4 regions of the Massilia sp. DJPM01 genome follow, and region 1 is predicted to be linked to each of the others. Evidence: riboswitches for the same ligand, from Rfam matches in the RefSeq annotation. Region 1 holds a riboswitch; each other region holds the start of a gene.

Region 1 (4,410 bases):
CGTCGGCGCACTGTCGACCTTGTAGTTCTGGGTCAGCTGCGATGCGCTTTTCAGCTTGGTCAGCACGCCGAACGAATTCCAGTATTCCAGGAACTTGGCCTTGTCGATGCCCTGCTTGGGAATCCACTCAAGAATGGCCTCCTCCTTGTTCAGGCGAAGGCGCTCGACATGAAAGGCATGCAGCACTTTCGGATGCATTTCTTCGGCCTTGCCCATCGCTTCGAGCGTCAGGTGCAGATGCGCCTCCGGATCGGTACCGCTGGAGGCGAAGTGCACGCGCCGCAACAGGACGTTGTCGCCCTGCTTTTTGACCCATTCGGCCAGATGCGGTTCAAGCGTATAGCAATGCGGGCAGTGGTACATGAAAAATTCGATGACTTCGACTTTTTTGCCGGTCGCCTTGGTCGGCTGCGGCGCGGCCAGCGTCACAAACTCGACGCCCTCTTTCGGATCGGTGGGCGAAGCGAACGCCGTACTGACGGCCAGACTGGCCACGGCCAGAGCAATACGCAGGAAACGCATAAATATCCTTCATGTTAAGTTGAGACGACGATCGCGAGATTACCACTTTTTGCGGCAGGTCAGAGGCCAGGGACCCGCATTTTACATTGCGTTGCACATGCCGGCCCAGTGATCGCCCGGTCATGCAGTAAACGCAGGCCTACTTGCGGCGTTGACGCGCCAGGTCGAGTTTTTCGCACAGGATGGCGGCGCCGTCGGGCAGGCGCGGCCCGGCGCGGGTCAGCAATTCCCCGTCCAGGGTGAACAGATTGCCCTGGCGCACCGCCAACAGGGTTTTGTAAGGCGCCCAGATCGCCAGGCCCTGTTCCGAGGCGTCGTGCGGTTCGCTGCCGACGATCGCTTCCGGATTGGCCTGCAACACCGCCTCGATGCCAACCGAGGGCGCCTTGAGCGCCAGCGCGGCGAAGATATTCTCGCCGCCGCACAGGCGGATGGCGTCGCTGGCGATCTGCTGGCCATTGAGGGTGTACAGCGGCTTTTCCCACACCTGGTAAAACACCTTGACCGGCGCTCGCTTGCTGTAGCGCGCCTCCAGCGCCGCGATGCGGGCGCGGAACGACGCTGCCGCCGCCTGCGCCACTGTTTCAGTGCCGAGCAGCTGGCCGAAGCGCAGCATGCTGCCGGCCACCTGGTCCATCCGCGCCGGCTCGCTGTAAAACATTGGAATGCCGAGCTGGCGCAGTTGCTCCAGCTGGCGCGCCGTGTTCCCGCTCTGCCAGACCACCAGCAGGTCGGGTTTGAGCGCCAGCACGCGTTCGATGTCGATCTGGCTGTTGTCGCCGACCAGCGGGATGCCGCGGGCGGCCGGCGGATAGTCGCTGTAGCTCATCGCCCCGACGATGCGCGCGCCGCCGCCGGCCGCGAACAGCAGCTCGGTGACGTGCGGCGCCATCGACACGATGCGCCGGGCCGGCGCGGCCAGCAGCACGCGCCGGCCGGCGTCGTCGACCACCGTGATCGCGGCGCCGGCAAGGCCAGCCCACAGGGCCAGCGCGGCGAACAGGAAGCGCTGGCGCATCAGAAGTCGTAGCGCGCCGACACCTTGAGCTGGCGCCCGTCGCTCGGGTAGATGCCGCTGTTGCAGCCGTAGGCATTGCTGGTGTAATGCTTGTCGGCCAGGTTCAGGCCCGCCACCGCGAATTCCCAGGCGCCGACCTGGCGCGCGTAACGGGCCTCGAAGGTGGTGCTCGATGCCATGAGCGCACCGCAGTTGTTGGCGAAGTCGGCGCCGAAACGCTGGCTGCCGGCCCATTGAAAGCCGATATCGGCACTGTGGCCATTGCCCGGAACCCAGGCCAGGCGCGCCGAGACCACGTTCTTCGGTACCAGCACCATCTCGCGCCCGGCGTTCGGGCCGCCGGTGAAGCGCGCCAGCACGTGCTGCCAGTTGCCGCTCACGCGCCAGTCGCGCGCGATGCTGGCGTGGACATCGAACTCCACGCCTTTGCGCTCGGTCGGATCGAGGTTGGTGTTGGCGCCGTAGCCGCCGTTCACGGTCGGGTCGTAGAAAATCTCGTTATGCAGCTGATGGCGGAATACGCGCGTATTCGCGCCCAGGGCCGCGTCGCCGTAAGCTAAGCCCAGTTCCAGGTCACGCGAGGTTTGCGGCGCCAGCACGCCGGGCGCGGCGCGGTAGCCGTTCTCGTCGACATTGGCTACGCGGTAGCTGCGCCCTGCCTTGGCGTACAGGTTCACCAGCGGCATGACATCAACGCTGCCCTGCACTTCCCAGGCGTTGAGGGTGGTCTTGCTGGCGTACGGCGCGGCGAAGGCGCGCGCGTCGGTGGCATCCTTCTCGAAGCGTTCGCGGCGCGCGCCCACGGCCACGCGGGCCTTGTGCGCGCCGCCGAACTTGAGCTCGTCGCGCACATACAGCGCCCTCGATTTTTGCGTGGCGTCGGCATCCGAATACTCCGAATCGGTCACGCGCGACCACTTGACCAGGTCCACGCCGGCCACCAGCTCATTGAGCACGCCGCCCATTTGCGCCAGATGGCGCAGGCGCGGCGAAAACTGGGTCTGGGCGCTGTCATAGGTCGCCTTCGAGGCCATGCGCTTGCCCTCGATGGTGTAGAAATAGGTCGAACCGGCGGTGCGCTCGCGGCGCGACAGTTCGGCAGCCAGGTCGACGCTGCCGACGCGCTGCTCCACGAACGCGGTCAGGCGGTCCGAATCGAGCGCGCCGATATCGTCAGGCGTATTGGCCTGGCGCGGGTTCTCGCCGAACTGGCGTGCGCTCAGGGCGCCCGGCAAGTCCGACTCCTGGCGCGCGCGGTCGTAGCGCACCCCGGCGCGGCCGCCCTGGTAAGCCCACTGGGCGCCGCCGCTGAAGGTATCGAGCGCGAACTCGTTATGGTCACGGTAATTGTCGGTGCGCTGGCTGCCGACCGACGCGTCGAGCGCGAAGCCGTTCCACGACTGGGCCATGGCGGCGCGCAGGTCGCGCAGGCCGAACTGGCCGGCTTCGGCGCGCAGCATGCCGCGCCGGCCATTGGCCTCGGGGCGGCGCGTGACGATGTGGATCACGCCGCCGGTGGCGCCTTCGCCATACAGCACGCTGGCGCCGCCGCGAATGATTTCGATGCGTTCGACGGTCTCGATCGGGATCGACGACAGCGTCGCATTGCTCAATTCACTCTCGGACATGCGCACGCCGTCGAGCGTGACCACCATGTTCTGGCTGCTGTTGGTGCCGAAGCCGCGCAGGTCGAGACTGAAATCGGGCGAGCCGTCCAGGCTCTGGCGGCCGTACACGCCGCCGATCTGGCGGATGGCCTGGTTGACGTCGGCCGCACCGGCGCGGCGGATCTCGTCGGCGCTGATGACGGTCGCGCCGATCGGGGCCAGCGCCGGGTCGCTGGCGAAGCGGGCGCCGGTCACGGTCACGGCGGGCAGGGTTTGGGTTTCAGCGGACAGCGCGGCGCTGGACAGGAAACACAGGGACAGGGCGAAAACCAGCGCGAGCGGCCTGGCGGAGAGCGCGCGGCGCGGCGATACTGCAGAAATCATGATGTCGTCTTCAGAAAAAAGAGTCCTGGCCTGCGTCCCCGCAAGCCGGATTGCACGGAACCGACGCGCGTTGCGGCATCGGGTCCACCTGTTTTGGCCGGTATCCGGGCTCGCCAGCCATCGTGATCGATGGCTGGCAGTACCGTTGCGGGGGCAGCACACTGGGTGTTTCCCGTTTAACTGCCGGCGTGAGGACGCGGGCGGGCACCAAAACTGCGCCATTATAATCGGATACGCCAGCGGGACTGCGGCCCGGCGGGCGTTGTGGCATGCTGTGCGGCCGGCTGGCCGCCTGGCTGCCGGCCCCCTCTACCCCATCGCAAGCGCCCAGCGGCGCAGGAGAATGCATGCAAGCGCGTACCCGAACCATGGCCCTCAAGGCGCTCCTGCTGGCGGCAGCCGCCATCGCCGGCGCCGAGCTGCTGGCCCAGGGCGACATCACCATCACCCCGATCCCGCAACCGGTGACCGACGTCGGCATCGGCCTGGCCCTGCCGTCGGCCAGCGCGGTGAGCGTGCCGAGCGCCCCGGATGCGTGGGGCGGGCCGCGCAGCGGCAGCGAAGCGACCCTGTCGGAGCGCGTGGTCGACTACCGCATCGAAGCCACGCTCGACCCGGTCGCCCACACGGTCGACGGCAAGCAGAAGCTCACCTGGCGTAACCGCAGCAAGGAGACCGTGCGCAGCGTCTACCTGCACCTGTACATGAACGCCTTCAAAAATGCCGGCAGCACCTACTTCACCGAACAGCGCGAGGCCGGCGGCAGCGTCACCACCGCCCCCGGCGAATGGGGCCAGATCGACCTGCGCAGCGTGACCCAGGGCGGGGCCAAGGTCGACTGGTCGTTCGTCCATCCCGACAACGGCCCGGCCTCCGACC
Region 2 (4,410 bases), on a different contig from region 1:
CGGTGGCGCTCAAGTGCACCCTGCTATCGTTTCTGCCCGCATCCGCCGTCATCGTGGCGCTGTTCATCGCCCATCCCCTGTCGCGCCTTGCGGCGGTCAGCCTGATCTGGGAAATGGAGTATGCGCGCGCCGAGGGCAAGGCCAAGCCGATGGCCCAGCATATGAGCAACCGCGAATTCGGCATCGCCTGCGCCTGCGCCGGCGTGCCCGCGCTGGCGCTGGCCACGGCCGGCATGCTGCCCTGGCTTGCGCTGCTCACCAGCGTGACCGGCGCCGCGCTGGTGGCGTGGTGGCTGGGCGCCAAATGCCTGCGCCGCATCGGCGGATACACTGGCGACTGCCTGGGCGCCGTGCAGCAAGTGGCCGAAGTGCTCATCTATCTGGCACTGCTGGCGTTTTTCCATCACGGTCTCTGGGGCTAAGAATGCGCCTGTACCTGGTACGCCACCTGGCGCCGCAGGTCGCGCCCGGCGTGTGCTACGGGCGCACCGACCTCGCTGTCGATCCGGACATGCAGGCGCTGGCCCTGCCCGCCCTGCGCGCCACCCTGCCCGCTGGCATGCCGCTGTTTTCCAGCCCCCTGCGGCGCTGCGCCGGCCTGGCGGCCGCCTTGGGCGGCGCAGCGGTGCGCTATGACACGCGCCTGGCCGAACTCGATTTCGGCGACTGGGAAATGCGGCGCTGGGACGACATCGAGCGCGCCGGCGTCGATGCCTGGGCCGCCGACATGGCCGGCTACCGCCCCGGCGGCGGCGAAAGCGTGGTCGACATGGCGCGCCGCGTGTCGGCGTTTTATGCCGACCGCATGCGCGTGCCAGCACCCGGCGCCATCGTCATCTGCCACGCCGGCACCATCCGCCTGCTGTCGGCGCGCGCGCGCGGCCTGGGTCCCGAAGCCATGGCGCTGGAAGCGGCGCAGCATCCCCACGCCATCGCCTACGGCGGGACGGTTATCATCGACTGTGTATAATTATCGGGTTTTGGTGCCCGCGCCCATGTCCATGAGCGCAGTTAAACTGGGAAACACGAAGCCTGCAACAGGCCAACGTGTGCTGCCCCCGCAACGGTAAGCAAATGTCGCTGACATGGCGACGAGCCGCCTCGATTGACCACTGTGCATTTGGCATGGGAAGGTGAGACGGCCGCATTTGCCAGCCCGGATACCGGCCATAACAGGTGGAAGCGTGCGGCCATGTCCGCGCGCTTCTTTTCAATCTGGCCAACGGGGACGTCGGCCGGTTGCTCGCAATCGCATTCACTGAAGACTTGTCATGACCTTTCCTGTTGTACGCCACGCGGCCCTGACGTCGCTCGCGCTAGCTTTTACCTCCCCTTGTGCCCTGGCCGACAGCGCCGCCGATACGGCCGTTGCCGCCGTCGTCATCACCGCCACGCGCGCGCCGCAGCCGTCCAGCGAGGTGCTGAGCGACCATGTGCTGATCAGCGCCACAGACATCGCGCGCTCGGGCGCGGGCAGCGTCGTCGAGCTGCTGCAAAAGCAGCGCGGCATCGAGATCACCCGTAACGGCGGGCCGGGGGCCGCATCGCAGGTATTCATTCGCGGCGGCGACGCCAAACAGACCGTGGTGCTGGTCGACGGCGTGCGCATTGGCTCGTCCACGATCGGCATCGCCAACTGGGCCACCCTGCCGCTGGCGAACATCGAGCGCATCGAAATCGTCTACGGCCCGCTGGCCACCATGTACGGCGCCGACGCCATCGGCGGCGTGGTGCAGATTTTCACCCGGCGCGGCGCCGGTGCGCCAACCGTCACGGCCGCCGTGGAAGCGGGCAGTGACAAGGCCCGTTCGATGGCATTCGGCGTGGCCGGCGCCAGCGAAGGCGAAAACAGCATCAGCTACGCTTTTGGCCTGTCGAAGGACAAGGATGAAGGCTTCTCGACGACAAAACCGGGCAACTTCTCGTACAACCAGGACAACGACGGCTATGCGCGCGACAGCGCCACCGGCCAGCTGGGCATCGTGCTGGCCAAGGGCCACGAAGCGGGACTGCTGTACCTGCACAGCCACCTTAAGTCGCAGTACGATGCGGGCGCGGGTCCCTTCGACGTGCGCAGCGTGCAAAACATGGACAACATCGCCGTGTATTCGAAACACGAGATCACGCCCAACTGGAAAGTGAGCCTGCAAGCCTCCGAAGCGGACGACAAATCGGTCAACTTCTCCAGTGCGACGAGCAGCAACCGCATCGATACCCGCCTGCACGCCTACAGCATGCAAAACGATATCGCCCTGGGCAGCGACCTGCTGCAACTGGTGCTGGAGCGCCGCGTGGAAGACGTGTACGCCGACACCACGCGCGCCTTGAACACCAGCCGCGCGACCAATTCGGTGGCCGCCGCCTACTCGCTCAAGCGCGGAAACCATCTGGCCAGCGCCAGCGCGCGCCGCGACGACAGCACCCAGTACGGCGCCAAGGTCACCGGCGGCATCGGCTACGGCTACAAGCTCACGCGCGCGCTGCGCCTGAACGCCAGCGCCGGCACCAGCTTTCGCGCACCGACCTTCAATGAACTGTACTACCCGGGCTACGGGGTCGATACCAACAAGCCCGAACAGGGCAAGAACGTCGAAGGCGGCGTGTATTACAACGATGGTACGCTTGAGGCCAGCGCGGTCTGGTACCGCAACCGCCTGACCGACCTCTTGGTCAACACCAGCATCTGCCCGGTCCAGCAGGATACGCATCCCTATGGCTGCGCGTACAACGTCAACCGCGCCACCCTGGAGGGCATCAGCCTTGGCGCACGCACCCGCATGGGCGCCTTCGACATGAGCGGCTCGCTCGACCTGCAAGACCCGCGCGACGACACCACCGGCAAAAGCCTGCAGCGGCGCGCCAAACGCCACGCCAAGTTCGCCATCGAATACAGTGCGGGCGCGCTGACCGCCGGCGCTGGCGTTCAGTTATCCGGCAAGCGCTTCGATGACCTGGCCAACCGCAACACGCTGCCTGGCTACGGGCTGGTGAACCTGTTTGGCGAATATCGCTTTGCACCTGACTGGTCAGCCGTGCTACGGTTGAACAACGCCGCCGGCAAACAGTATGAAACGGCGCGCAATTACGCCACCGCCGGCCGACAGGTGTTTGCCGGCATCCGCTACGGCAGCAAATAGGAATCGCATGCATCCGTTCTTTCGCACTATGCGCCACCGGGCCAGCGTCGTCATCACGGCGCTCTCCTTGCTGGCATTGGCAAGCCTGGTCATCGCCGGGATGGTCGGCTCGGTGCCGGTCCCCCTGGCGGAGATGCCGGGCGCGCTGATGGCGCTTGCGAAAGGCGATACTTCGACCCTGGCCGCCACCCTGCTCGACCTGCGCCTGTCGCGCGCACTGGTGGCATTTGTCACCGGCGGCGCGCTCGCGCTGGCCGGGGTGATGATGCAAGCCTTGCTGCGCAATCCCCTGGCCGAGCCATATGTACTCGGCATCTCGGCCGGCGCCTCGGTCGGCGCGCTGGCCGCGCTGCTGTTCATGTGGGCCATGTGGATGGTCGATCTGGCCGCCTTCGTGGGCGCGGTGGCGGTGTCGATGCTGCTGTACCTGCTGGCGCGGCGCGATTTGCGCGGCAATGCGGCGGCCGAAGGGGGATCGTCCCTGCTGCTACTCACCGGCGCCATCCTGTCCACCTCCTGCATCGCGCTGGTGACCCTGATGCTGTCGATCGCGCCCGAAAGCCGTTTGCGCAGCATGATTTTCTGGATGATCGGCGACATCGCCGGTGCTCCCTTGCGTCCGCTGCCGTGGATCGTGCTGGCCGCCGGCCTGGCCTTCGCGCTGCGCAGCGCCCGCTCGCTGAACGTGCTGGCGCTGCACGCGGAAGCTGCCGCCACCCTGGGCATCCGCGTCAGCGCGCTGCGCAAGGGCTTGTTTTTCTGCTCCGGCATGCTGACCGCCAGCGCCGTGACCAGCGCAGGCAGCATCGGCTTCGTCGGCCTGATCGTGCCGCATGCCTGCCGTTTCGCCTGCGGCCCCGATCATCGCCTGCTGATTCCCGCAGCCACGCTGGCCGGCGGCGCCTTTTTGGTGCTGGCCGATACGCTGGCGCGCACCGTGCTCGCGCCGCAGCAGTTGCCGGTAGGCGTAATCACCGCGCTGATCGGCGCACCCGTCTTTTTGTATCAACTCCACCGGCTGAACCGCTCATGATGATCGAAGCGCGCCAACTATTACTTACCGCCGGCAGCCGCACGCTGGTGGAAAACCTCGACTGGCAAGTGCGCAGCGGCGAATCGTGGTGCATCATCGGCCGCAATGGCGCCGGCAAAAGTACCCTGATGCGCACCCTGGCCGGCCTGCGCGATCCGGACGGCGGCAGCATTGCCATCGGCGGACGCGCGCTCAAGGACTGGCCGCTCGAAGATTTGGCACGCCAGCGCGCCTTTTTGC
Region 3 (4,410 bases), on a different contig from region 1:
CGCTTCGGCGTCAACGATTACGTGGCGCGCGTGATCGACCGCGAGGGCGGCACCGGCGCGCCGGAGGCGGCCAAGGCGCTGGCCGTGGCGGCGCGCACCTACCTGCAACAGAACGCGCAGTGGGCCGAGGGCTGCCAGCGCATTGCCGACAGTAGCGCGACGCAGCGCGTCAGTCCGCAGCCGGCCAGCGTGGAGGCGCGCGCCATCGCCAACTGGACCGACCAGCTGGTGCTGTCCGGGGTGAACGTGCGCTATCACGCCGATACGGCCTCGCAAGACACGATGGCGTGGAGCCAGGTCGTGGCGCAGGCGGGGCAGGGCCTGCGTTTCGACCAGATCCTGGCGTCGGCCTATCCGCGCGCCGACCTGACCACGCTCTCGGGCGGCGACTCGCAGCAGTGCGTGCGCCTGGCCGGTGCCGAAGCGTGGCTGGCGCGCGAACTACCGCAGTGGGAGCGCGTACTGCGCAAGGAAGCGGGCTACGAAAAGCCGTCTGCGCTGCCGGCGGTGTGCCAGCTGGCGCGCGGTACACCGTATTCGGAGCAGTCGCGCAACCGGATTTATGTGCGTGGCCTGGCCAGCCGCGAAGACCGCATCACCCTGGCGCACGAGTTCCTGCATCTGGGTCTGCGCAATCACCCGCGCGGGCAGGATGAAGCGCTGGTCGAACAGCTGGCGCGGCGCCTTGTCGATACTCGCCTCGAAATGAGTCAATGAATACTACGAAGCTGATCATGAAACTATTGCTGATACCCGCACTGCTGCTGTCCAGCGCCGCCCTGGCACAGGTAAACATCGACTCGCCCAACAGCGGCTGGCGTAATTCCAAGGGCGCCAAGGAAGCGTACACGCAGGACGTGAACTATCCGGCGGCGTCGGTCAGCGTGCAGGCGGGGCAAAGCCCGACGGCCGAAATCCGCGGCCGCATCGCCGGCAAGGCCAAGGACAAGCCGGCCACGCTGGTCGTCAACGGCGTGGCGATGCCGATGGCGGTCCAGGAAGACGGCAGCTTCGCGCGGCCGTATGCTTTCGGGCGCGGCTCGAACAGCGTAGAGGTGCGCTCGCCCGACGGCAAGGCGCGCAGCCGCAGCCAGTTCCTCGACTCGTACGCCGGCAAGACCCAGTCGCGCCTGCGTGTGGTGCTGTCGTGGGACAGTCCCGGCACCGACGTCGACCTGCACGTGGTCGCGCCGGACGGCGGACATTCCTGGTACGGCAACCGCGTGATGCCCAACGGCGGTGCGCTCGATGTCGACGTCACCACCGGCTACGGGCCGGAGATTTTTTCGAGCGCCGCGCCGCCGAAAGGGAACTACCACGTCTACGTGAACTACTACGGGGCCGGCCAGGACACCGGCATCCTGACGGTCGCGCAGGTGGCCATCATCACCAACGAAAATTCGCCGAACGAGCGCCAGGAAGTGGTCCGCGTGCCGTTGCGCGCGCCGGGGGAGCTGACATTGGTCAAGTCATTCGTGTTTCCGTGACCCGCCGCCAAGCTCTGAAAACAACGCCCCGCATCGACGCTTTGACAGTTTTTGAACGGCATGTAAAACTGTCGGCAGGAAATATGATCCTGGCTGCGCATGGACCGCGATGGCCATTCTGACGAAACGGGAGTGCAAGTGAGTACTGCAGCATGGATCTACGATGCCAGCATCGTTATCAGGAACGCCAGGCAGCCGGCGGCGTTCAACGCGATTCGCACATCGTTCGAAGGTTGCGACTCCTTTTTCGCCGAGCGCGCACGCGCCGAACGCGATTTCCCGGCATTCCTTGAATCGATCGGCTTCACCAGCCAGCGCCAGGAAGGCGCGCTGCTGATCGATGGCGGCGACATCGACATCATTACCAACTGGCTCATTCGCCTGTTCGACACGCTCGGGCCGTTCGTCGAAGCCGGCGGTGTGCTGGAAATCCGCGATGAAGAGGGCGAGCAGATGACATTTTGCTACGACGGCAAGCAGATGGACATCGAATTCAGCGAGTAAGGTGGCGCGGCGGCGCGCCGCTTCATGCTACATTGGCACTCCCAAAACCATGCAGGAGTGCCGCCCCATGCATCCCAATCCCAGCATCGCCTCGATCCGCGCCCGCCTGTTAGGCGAGATGGCTGCCTACATGCGGCGCTGCGCCGAAGACCCGGCTAGCGAAGCACCGTACACCCAGGCCGAGATCGACGAATGCGCCAGCATTCTCGACACCTACGCCGCCGCCGTGGAAAAGCTCCCCAAACCCGCCGCCCCGGCCGCGATCATGAAAGAAGTCGAACGCGTCGTCCTGGCCCTCAATGCGCTCGATGAACGCGCCAGCATGATCGAGACCGAAGAGCGCGAAAGCCTGTGCGACATCATCTTCCTGATCGCCAAGGACGCCGGCCTGGAAGCCGACGAGGACATCACCGAGCAATGGCGCGATTGGTAAGTCCCCGCCCGATACGCACAACCTTGCATTTTATATAGTCCAGACCTATACTTCGCCGGTAGTCAAGCTTCTGGTTCTGGCAAACGATCGTTTGCCGGATTAAATGGGAAGCCGGTGCGATCCTCCAAAGGAGGCAAAGCCGGCGCTGCCCCCGCAACGGTAAGCGAGTCAAGGATGTGCATGATGCCACTGTGCTTAGCATGGGAAGGCGCATATCCGGGAAGAGGGCGTTTGCCCCACCACTCGCCAGCCCGGAAACCAGCCGAAGCGGTAAGTCGTTTGTATCGCGGAGGGCGATCCAGGTGGATCGCTGCGTTCCGCATCCCATCTTATGTTCCTTCTCCCCGTACAAGCCCCCGGTTGCCGGCCATGGCAAGACGCGCGCGTCTGCATTGGCCAGGCTCTATGCGCAGTGCTTTAGGAAGGAATGCCATGTCGTCGATCCGCAGCGTCATCACCACCGCCGATGAACAAGTCCCGTTTGCCGCCATCAAGGAGCGCATCGTGCAAGCCATGTGCGCTGCCAGCCTTGGCGCCGTGCTGCTGTTCGGCGCCGGCTTCGCCTCGATGGAAGCGCTGCACAACGCCGCGCACGACAGCCGCCACTCGGCCGGCTTCCCATGCCACTGATTCGTACCGCGCCCGCAGCAGGCCTGGGAACCTTCAACCGCATTCTCGCCAGCGCAGCGGCGGCCGGCGTCCTGGCCGGCCTGCTGCTGACCGGCGTTCAGCAACTGCAAGTGGCGCCCATCATCCTGCAGGCGGAGGTGTTCGAGAGCGCCGCGCCGAAGCCATTGGAGGTGGCCGCACCGCACAGCCACGCCGACGCCACCCCGCACGAGCACGCGCAAGAGGGCGCCCATGAACATGGCGGCTGGCAGCCGGACGACGGCTTGGAGCGCACCTTCTACACGGCGGTAGCCAATATCAGCGCGGGCGTCGGCTTCGCGCTGCTGCTGGCGGCTGCCATCAGCCTGCATGGCGGCGCGAGCGGCTGGCGCGCGGGCCTGCTGTGGGGCGCGGCCGGCTACACGGCGTTCTTCGTGGCGCCTTCGGTCGGCTTGCCGCCCGAGCTGCCCGGCACCGTCGCGGCGCCCCTGCTGGCGCGCCAGATGTGGTGGACCGCTACCGTCATGGCCAGCGCCGGCGGGCTGGCGCTGCTGGTCTTCGCCAGGAACTGGCCGCTCAGGATCGCTGGCGCGCTGCTGCTGTTCGTGCCGCACCTGGTCGGATCGCCCCAGCCCGCAGTCCATTCGAGCAGTGCACCGCCCGACCTGGCGCGCAGCTTCCTGTACGCGACCTTGCTGGCCAACGCCGCCTTCTGGCTGGCCATGGGCGCGCTGGCTGGCTACTGCTACAAGAAATTCGGCTGACCGATGCGTACCCATGACCGGCACGTTTTCATGTGCGTGGGCCCGCGCTGCACCGAAAACGGCGTGCAGGCGCAGGCCGTTTTCGAGCACATGGGGCGCGAGATCGACGCGCATCCGGAGCTGTGCGTCAAGCGCACCCGCACGCATTGCATGGTCGCGTGCCGCAATGAAGGGCCGATCGTGGTGGTGTATCCGGAAGGTGTGTGGTACCGCCGCGTCGACGAAGCGGCGGCCGGGCGCATCGTGGCCGAGCACCTGATCGGCGGCGCCGAAGTGGCGGACCTGATTTTCCATCGCATCTGCGAAGGCGACACACTCGTGGCGGACAATGACATCATCTGATTTTCCTCAAGGCCCGGCGCACATCGCGCTGCTTACCCATGCATCGAACGACCTGGCTGTCCTGCACCACGCAACAGGCCAGCTGCCGCCGGAATTCGGCGCGGTGGCGGGCGTGAGCCTGCAGGGGCTCGATGCCGACGGCGGCGCCACGGCGCTGCTCGCGCGCGAGGTGCAGGGCGCGCGCATCATCATCCTGCGCGTGCTCGGGCGGCTTGGCAGCGTGCCCGGGTTTACCGACCTGGTCAGCCACGCGCGCCGCCACGGCCAGCAC
Region 4 (4,410 bases), on a different contig from region 1:
TACGTCGGCCTGATCTGGCTCGCCCTGTGCGGCTTCGGTGCCGACTGGGCCGGCCTGCACTTCATGGTCGGCGCCTTCCTGGCCGGCGCGGTGATGGACGCGCACTGGTTCGACCAGGAGAAGATGGACCTGATGCGCCACCACGTCCTGCTGGCGATCATGCCCGTGTTCTTCCTCAGCACCGGGCTACGCACCAACTGGGAAATGGGCGGCGCCGCCGTGTTCATCGCGGCCGGCGTGCTGCTGGTCGCCTCGGTCGGCGGCAAGCTGATTGGCGCCCACATCGCGGGGCGCATCCTCAACTGGAAAAAGGGCGAAGCGGGCATCATTGGCTGGCTGCTGCAGACCAAGGCGCTGATCATGATCATCTTCGTCAACATCCTGCTCGACAAACAGATCATCACCAGCGAAACCTTCACCGCCCTGCTCCTGATGGCCATCGCCAGCACCATGCTGACGGTGCCGGTGGTCTACCCGCGCCTTCAGCGGATGAAGGAAATCATCTTCCGCACCACCTGAGCACGCGTCGTCAGAAGGTCGTGCGCAGGCTCACGCGCACGCTGCGCGGCTCGATCGGATGCACCAGGCGTCCATCGATGCCGCCGCCGCAACTGCCATCGCGCTGTTCGGCGCGCGTGCAGGCGCCGCCCCAGTATTCGATGTCGTTGGCCTTGCGGTCCGCCAGATTGAGCACGTCCACGCTGGCCTGCCAGTGCGCGCCGATCCGATAACCGAGCTTCAGGTTGGCGATCCAGAATGGCGTCGAACGCTCGCGGTTCGTCTCTTCCAGCGCATAGGCGCCCAGATAACGCAGGCGCAGGCCACCGAACCACGCCCCGCCCGGGGCGTAATTGACCGCCAGCGAAGCGGTCAGCGGAATCGCATTCGGCACATGCGCGCCGCCGCTCTCGCCCACCGGCACCTTGAAGCGCGCGTGCGACCAGGCCACGTCGCCATCGATGGTCAGGCTGTGATTCGGCGTATAGGAATTGGACCATTCCAGGCCATGGCGCTTGGATGCGCCGCGCGCTTCGGTCACCCCGGCGTCGCCGACGAACACCAGCTCCGACGCGGAACTGATCTGCCACAGCGACACGCTGCTGGTCCAGCCTTTCAGGGGCCGCGTGCGCGCTCCCAGCTCGCCGCCGGTGGAGCGGGCGAACAGCGCCAGCCGGTCGGCCGGGCTGCCGTCGGACGGATGGGTGCTGGATGTCGCGCCGCGCACGTCGTTACTGTGAAAGCCGTGACCCCAGTTGGCATACAGCTCGGTATTGGCTCGCTCGCCGAACGGCCCAAACACCACGCTCACCTTGGGACTGGTCTGGCCCGCGCTGGCCGTGCCGCCGTTGCCAAGGTTAAAGCGCCCGCCGGTGGCGCTGGTGTCGGCCGAAATCTGGTCGCGCCGCAGGCCGATCGTACTGCGCAGCCAGGGCGTCCACTGGCGGCGCGCCTCGACGAACAGGCCCGCCGCCGTCTCGCGCAGGCAGTCTTGGCGCACCGTGTTGGTACGCACCCGGTCGATGGTTTCGTACAGGCCGACGTTGTCGACGCGGTCCTGGCGCAGCTGGACGCCGGCGCTCAATTCAACGTCGCGCAGCTGCCAGTTGTGGCGCGCATCGAGGCCCCAGGTCACGCGGCTGTCGGCCTGCTCGTGCTGGTCGGCGCTGGCGCCGCTGATAAAACCGGACGGCGTGGCAAAGTAGTTCAGGCCATAGTCGACCACGTACGCGCGCACCTTGCTGGCGCCGGCCGTGCCGCTGGCGGCCCACTCGCCGGACAGGCTGTAACGGTGGGTCACGCCGCCATCGCTGGGCGAGAGCGCGCCGAAGCGGCCGATCTCGCCGTTTAAAATGGCGCGTTCCGGCACATGCTCGGTGGCGCGCCAGTCAGACTGGTAAGCCATGAGCGTGACCGCCACGCCGTTGTCGATGCTGCCGTTCGACGCGCGCAGCACCGCATTGCGCTTGCGCAGATTGGCCGGTTGGTCCCACGGCCCGTCATTGCCGGCAAACTCGAACGCGCCCAGCATATCCATTCCGCCCAGCTGCACACTACCTGCGGCCAGCACGCGCCGGTAGCGGTGCTCGCCCAGGCTGACATCGAGCAGCGGCGCCTTGAGCGTGCGCTGGTACTCGATGCGCGCCGAGCCAGTGCTGGAAAAATCGCCATCGTCGGCCGCGTAAACGCCTTTGCGGTACTGGATATGCGAGATCAGCTCCGGCATCAGGAAATTGAGGTCCATATAGCCCTGGCCGTGCGCGTGGCTGGCCACGTTGACCGGCATGCCCAGCACACTGGTCGCGAAATCGCTGCCGTGGTCGAGGTTATAGCCACGCAAAAAATACTGGTTCGCCTTGCCGTCGCCGGAATGCTGGGTGACGATCACCCCGGGCACGGTTTCCAGCAGCTCCGCCGTGCGCAGCAAGGGGCGCACGGCCAGCTGGCGCAGGCTGACCGTGCCCTCGGTGGCCGAATCGGCGACGCCCGGCGGGGCCGCCCGGTTGCCCGGCACCAGCACCTCCTGCATCACCGGAGCATCCGGCATGGCCGGTGCCTCGGCCGCGAACGCCAGCCGGACGGCCGCGACCGACGTCGCCAGCAGACATGTTTGAAACTTTAATTTACGCATGCGATTACTTTCTTGAATCCATAGAAGATCAAGGCACATCGCGAGGAAAAATCACGCCAACTTGCACTTCGACAAAAATCTCCCCACCGGGGTCTGACCTCTGACTCGAAACATTTTGCGCGCGACAACGCAAAATCTGGGACTTTCCCAAATTTTGTTGAATAAAATGCCATCACGAACGTGCTTAATTGGGGACTGCCCCAGTCAAGCAACTAATTTCTAATCAGAGGTCAGACCCCGGTTGGGCGTTGGCTTGTGGGCGCGCAGGAGCGCATGGCCGGGGCGCAAGGCGGCCGGCCGTCACAAGGCAATGCTTCGATGTCGACTGCAAATGGACAAAACCACTCCCCGGGTTTTGCACCAGTACTTAACGCCATGGCCGGTCTTCTGGCTCGCCGTCATCCTCGGCTGTCCTTGCCTTCCCATGCGGTGCACAGTGGCGTTTGAACAGCGTCGTCAGGCCTACAGCAGCGGGGGCTGCGCCGGATTGTCAGAGAGGGCTTCTCTTGTCACCGGCTTCCCGTTTCACACTCCGGCAGAAAAGCGGAGCGCACCTTGGCGTATGTTGTCCATTTTACCTCGACCGGCGTGCCGCTGGGAATGCCAGGCGCGGAAATATGATTTAAGATGCAGCACTTCTCCCACCTCGCCCCCGCCTGGCCCTGGCCGCACCATGAAACTTTATGAAGCGCTCGCGCGCGATATCTCCGAATCGATCCTCAACGGCGTGCTGCAGCCGGGCGACCGCCTGCCGTCCGTGCGCAAGACCAGCGCCAGCCGCGGGGTGAGCCCGGCCACCGTGTTCGAGGCCTATTACACGCTCGAAGCCCAGGGCCTGGTGCGCTCGCGCGAGCGCTCCGGCTATTTCGTCAGCGTCGGCGCCGCGCGCCTGCCGCCAGAACCGGATACGGCGTCGCGTCCGGCCGAAGATGCGCTGCCGATCGCCATGAGCGAACGCGTGTTCGACCTGCTGGAAACGACCATGCGGCGCGATGTGGTGCCATTCGGTTCAGCCTTTCCCAGCCCGCTGCTGTTCCCGCTGGCGCGCCTGGCGCGCATGATGAGCACCAGCGTGCAGCAGCTCGACCCGTGGGCCAGCGTCGACGATCTCACCCCGGGCAACGCGCGCCTGCGGCGCCAGATTTCGCTGCGCTACCTGATCGACGGGATGTCCGTGCCGGCCGACGAGATCATCGTCACCAACGGCGCGCTGGAAGCATTGAGCCTGTGCCTGATGGCGGTGGCGCGCCCCGGCGACGCGGTGCTGATCGAGTCACCCGCCTTTTACGGCGCGCTGCAGGCGATCGAGCGCCAGGGCCTGGAGGCAATCGCGGTGCCGACCCACCCGCGCGACGGCATGGACCTGGGCGCGGCCGAACGCGCGCTCGAACGGCACCGCCCCAAGGCGTGCTGGCTGATGACGAACTTCCAGAATCCCCTCGGCAGCCTGATGCCCGACGAGAACAAGCGCGACCTGGTGCGCCTGCTGGCGCGCTACCAGGTGCCGCTGATCGAGGATGATGTCTTCGGCGAGCTGTATTTCGGCGACAAGCGCCCGCTGCCAGCCAAGGCGTTCGATACCGAGGGCCTGGTGATGCACTGTTCGTCATTCTCGAAATGCCTGGCGCCCGGCTACCGGGTCGGCTGGGTGGCGGCCGGACGCTACACGCGCCAGCTGGCGCGCCAGAAGCTGGCCAGCACCCTGACCACCTGCGCGCCGGCCCAGGGCGCGCTCGCGCTGTACCTGGAAAAAGGCGGCTACGACCGCCATCTGCGCCTGC

Evidence for each region. Region 1 has a riboswitch for cobalamin ahead of PO883_RS16425 (TonB-dependent receptor). Riboswitches for the same ligand answer to the same signal wherever they lie in the genome.
Region 2: it holds a riboswitch for cobalamin, as region 1 does, so the genes downstream of both, PO883_RS30290 (TonB-dependent siderophore receptor) here and PO883_RS16425 (TonB-dependent receptor) in region 1, are expected to answer to the same signal.
Region 3: it holds a riboswitch for cobalamin, as region 1 does, so the genes downstream of both, PO883_RS23790 (CbtB domain-containing protein) here and PO883_RS16425 (TonB-dependent receptor) in region 1, are expected to answer to the same signal.
Region 4: it holds a riboswitch for cobalamin, as region 1 does, so the genes downstream of both, PO883_RS06780 (TonB-dependent receptor) here and PO883_RS16425 (TonB-dependent receptor) in region 1, are expected to answer to the same signal.

The regions. Positions count from the first base shown of each region.
Region 1 covers NZ_JAQOZV010000023.1:57,627-62,036, forward strand. Annotated here, with positions in the region: gene PO883_RS16415 (thiol:disulfide interchange protein DsbA/DsbL) at 1-522, opposite strand, end outside; gene PO883_RS16420 (cobalamin-binding protein) at 662-1,540, opposite strand; gene PO883_RS16425 (TonB-dependent receptor) at 1,540-3,531, opposite strand; cobalamin riboswitch at 3,609-3,758, opposite strand; gene PO883_RS16430 (M1 family metallopeptidase) at 3,879-4,410, shown strand, end outside.
Region 2 covers NZ_JAQOZV010000073.1:9,053-13,462, forward strand. Annotated here, with positions in the region: gene PO883_RS30280 (adenosylcobinamide-GDP ribazoletransferase) at 1-422, shown strand, start outside; gene PO883_RS30285 (histidine phosphatase family protein) at 425-970, shown strand; cobalamin riboswitch at 965-1,187, shown strand; gene PO883_RS30290 (TonB-dependent siderophore receptor) at 1,272-3,137, shown strand; gene PO883_RS30295 (iron ABC transporter permease) at 3,145-4,170, shown strand; gene PO883_RS30300 (ABC transporter ATP-binding protein) at 4,170-4,410, shown strand, end outside.
Region 3 covers NZ_JAQOZV010000043.1:26,626-31,035, reverse strand. Annotated here, with positions in the region: gene PO883_RS23810 (DUF2300 domain-containing protein) at 1-717, shown strand, start outside; gene PO883_RS23805 (YfaP family protein) at 735-1,487, shown strand; gene PO883_RS23800 (hypothetical protein) at 1,626-1,991, shown strand; gene PO883_RS23795 (hypothetical protein) at 2,059-2,424, shown strand; cobalamin riboswitch at 2,479-2,706, shown strand; gene PO883_RS23790 (CbtB domain-containing protein) at 2,857-3,054, shown strand; gene PO883_RS23785 (CbtA family protein) at 3,045-3,797, shown strand; gene PO883_RS23780 (ferredoxin) at 3,801-4,139, shown strand; gene PO883_RS23775 (cobaltochelatase subunit CobN) at 4,126-4,410, shown strand, end outside.
Region 4 covers NZ_JAQOZV010000007.1:11,836-16,245, forward strand. Annotated here, with positions in the region: gene PO883_RS06775 (cation:proton antiporter) at 1-519, shown strand, start outside; gene PO883_RS06780 (TonB-dependent receptor) at 530-2,629, opposite strand; cobalamin riboswitch at 2,989-3,202, opposite strand; gene PO883_RS06785 (PLP-dependent aminotransferase family protein) at 3,303-4,410, shown strand, end outside.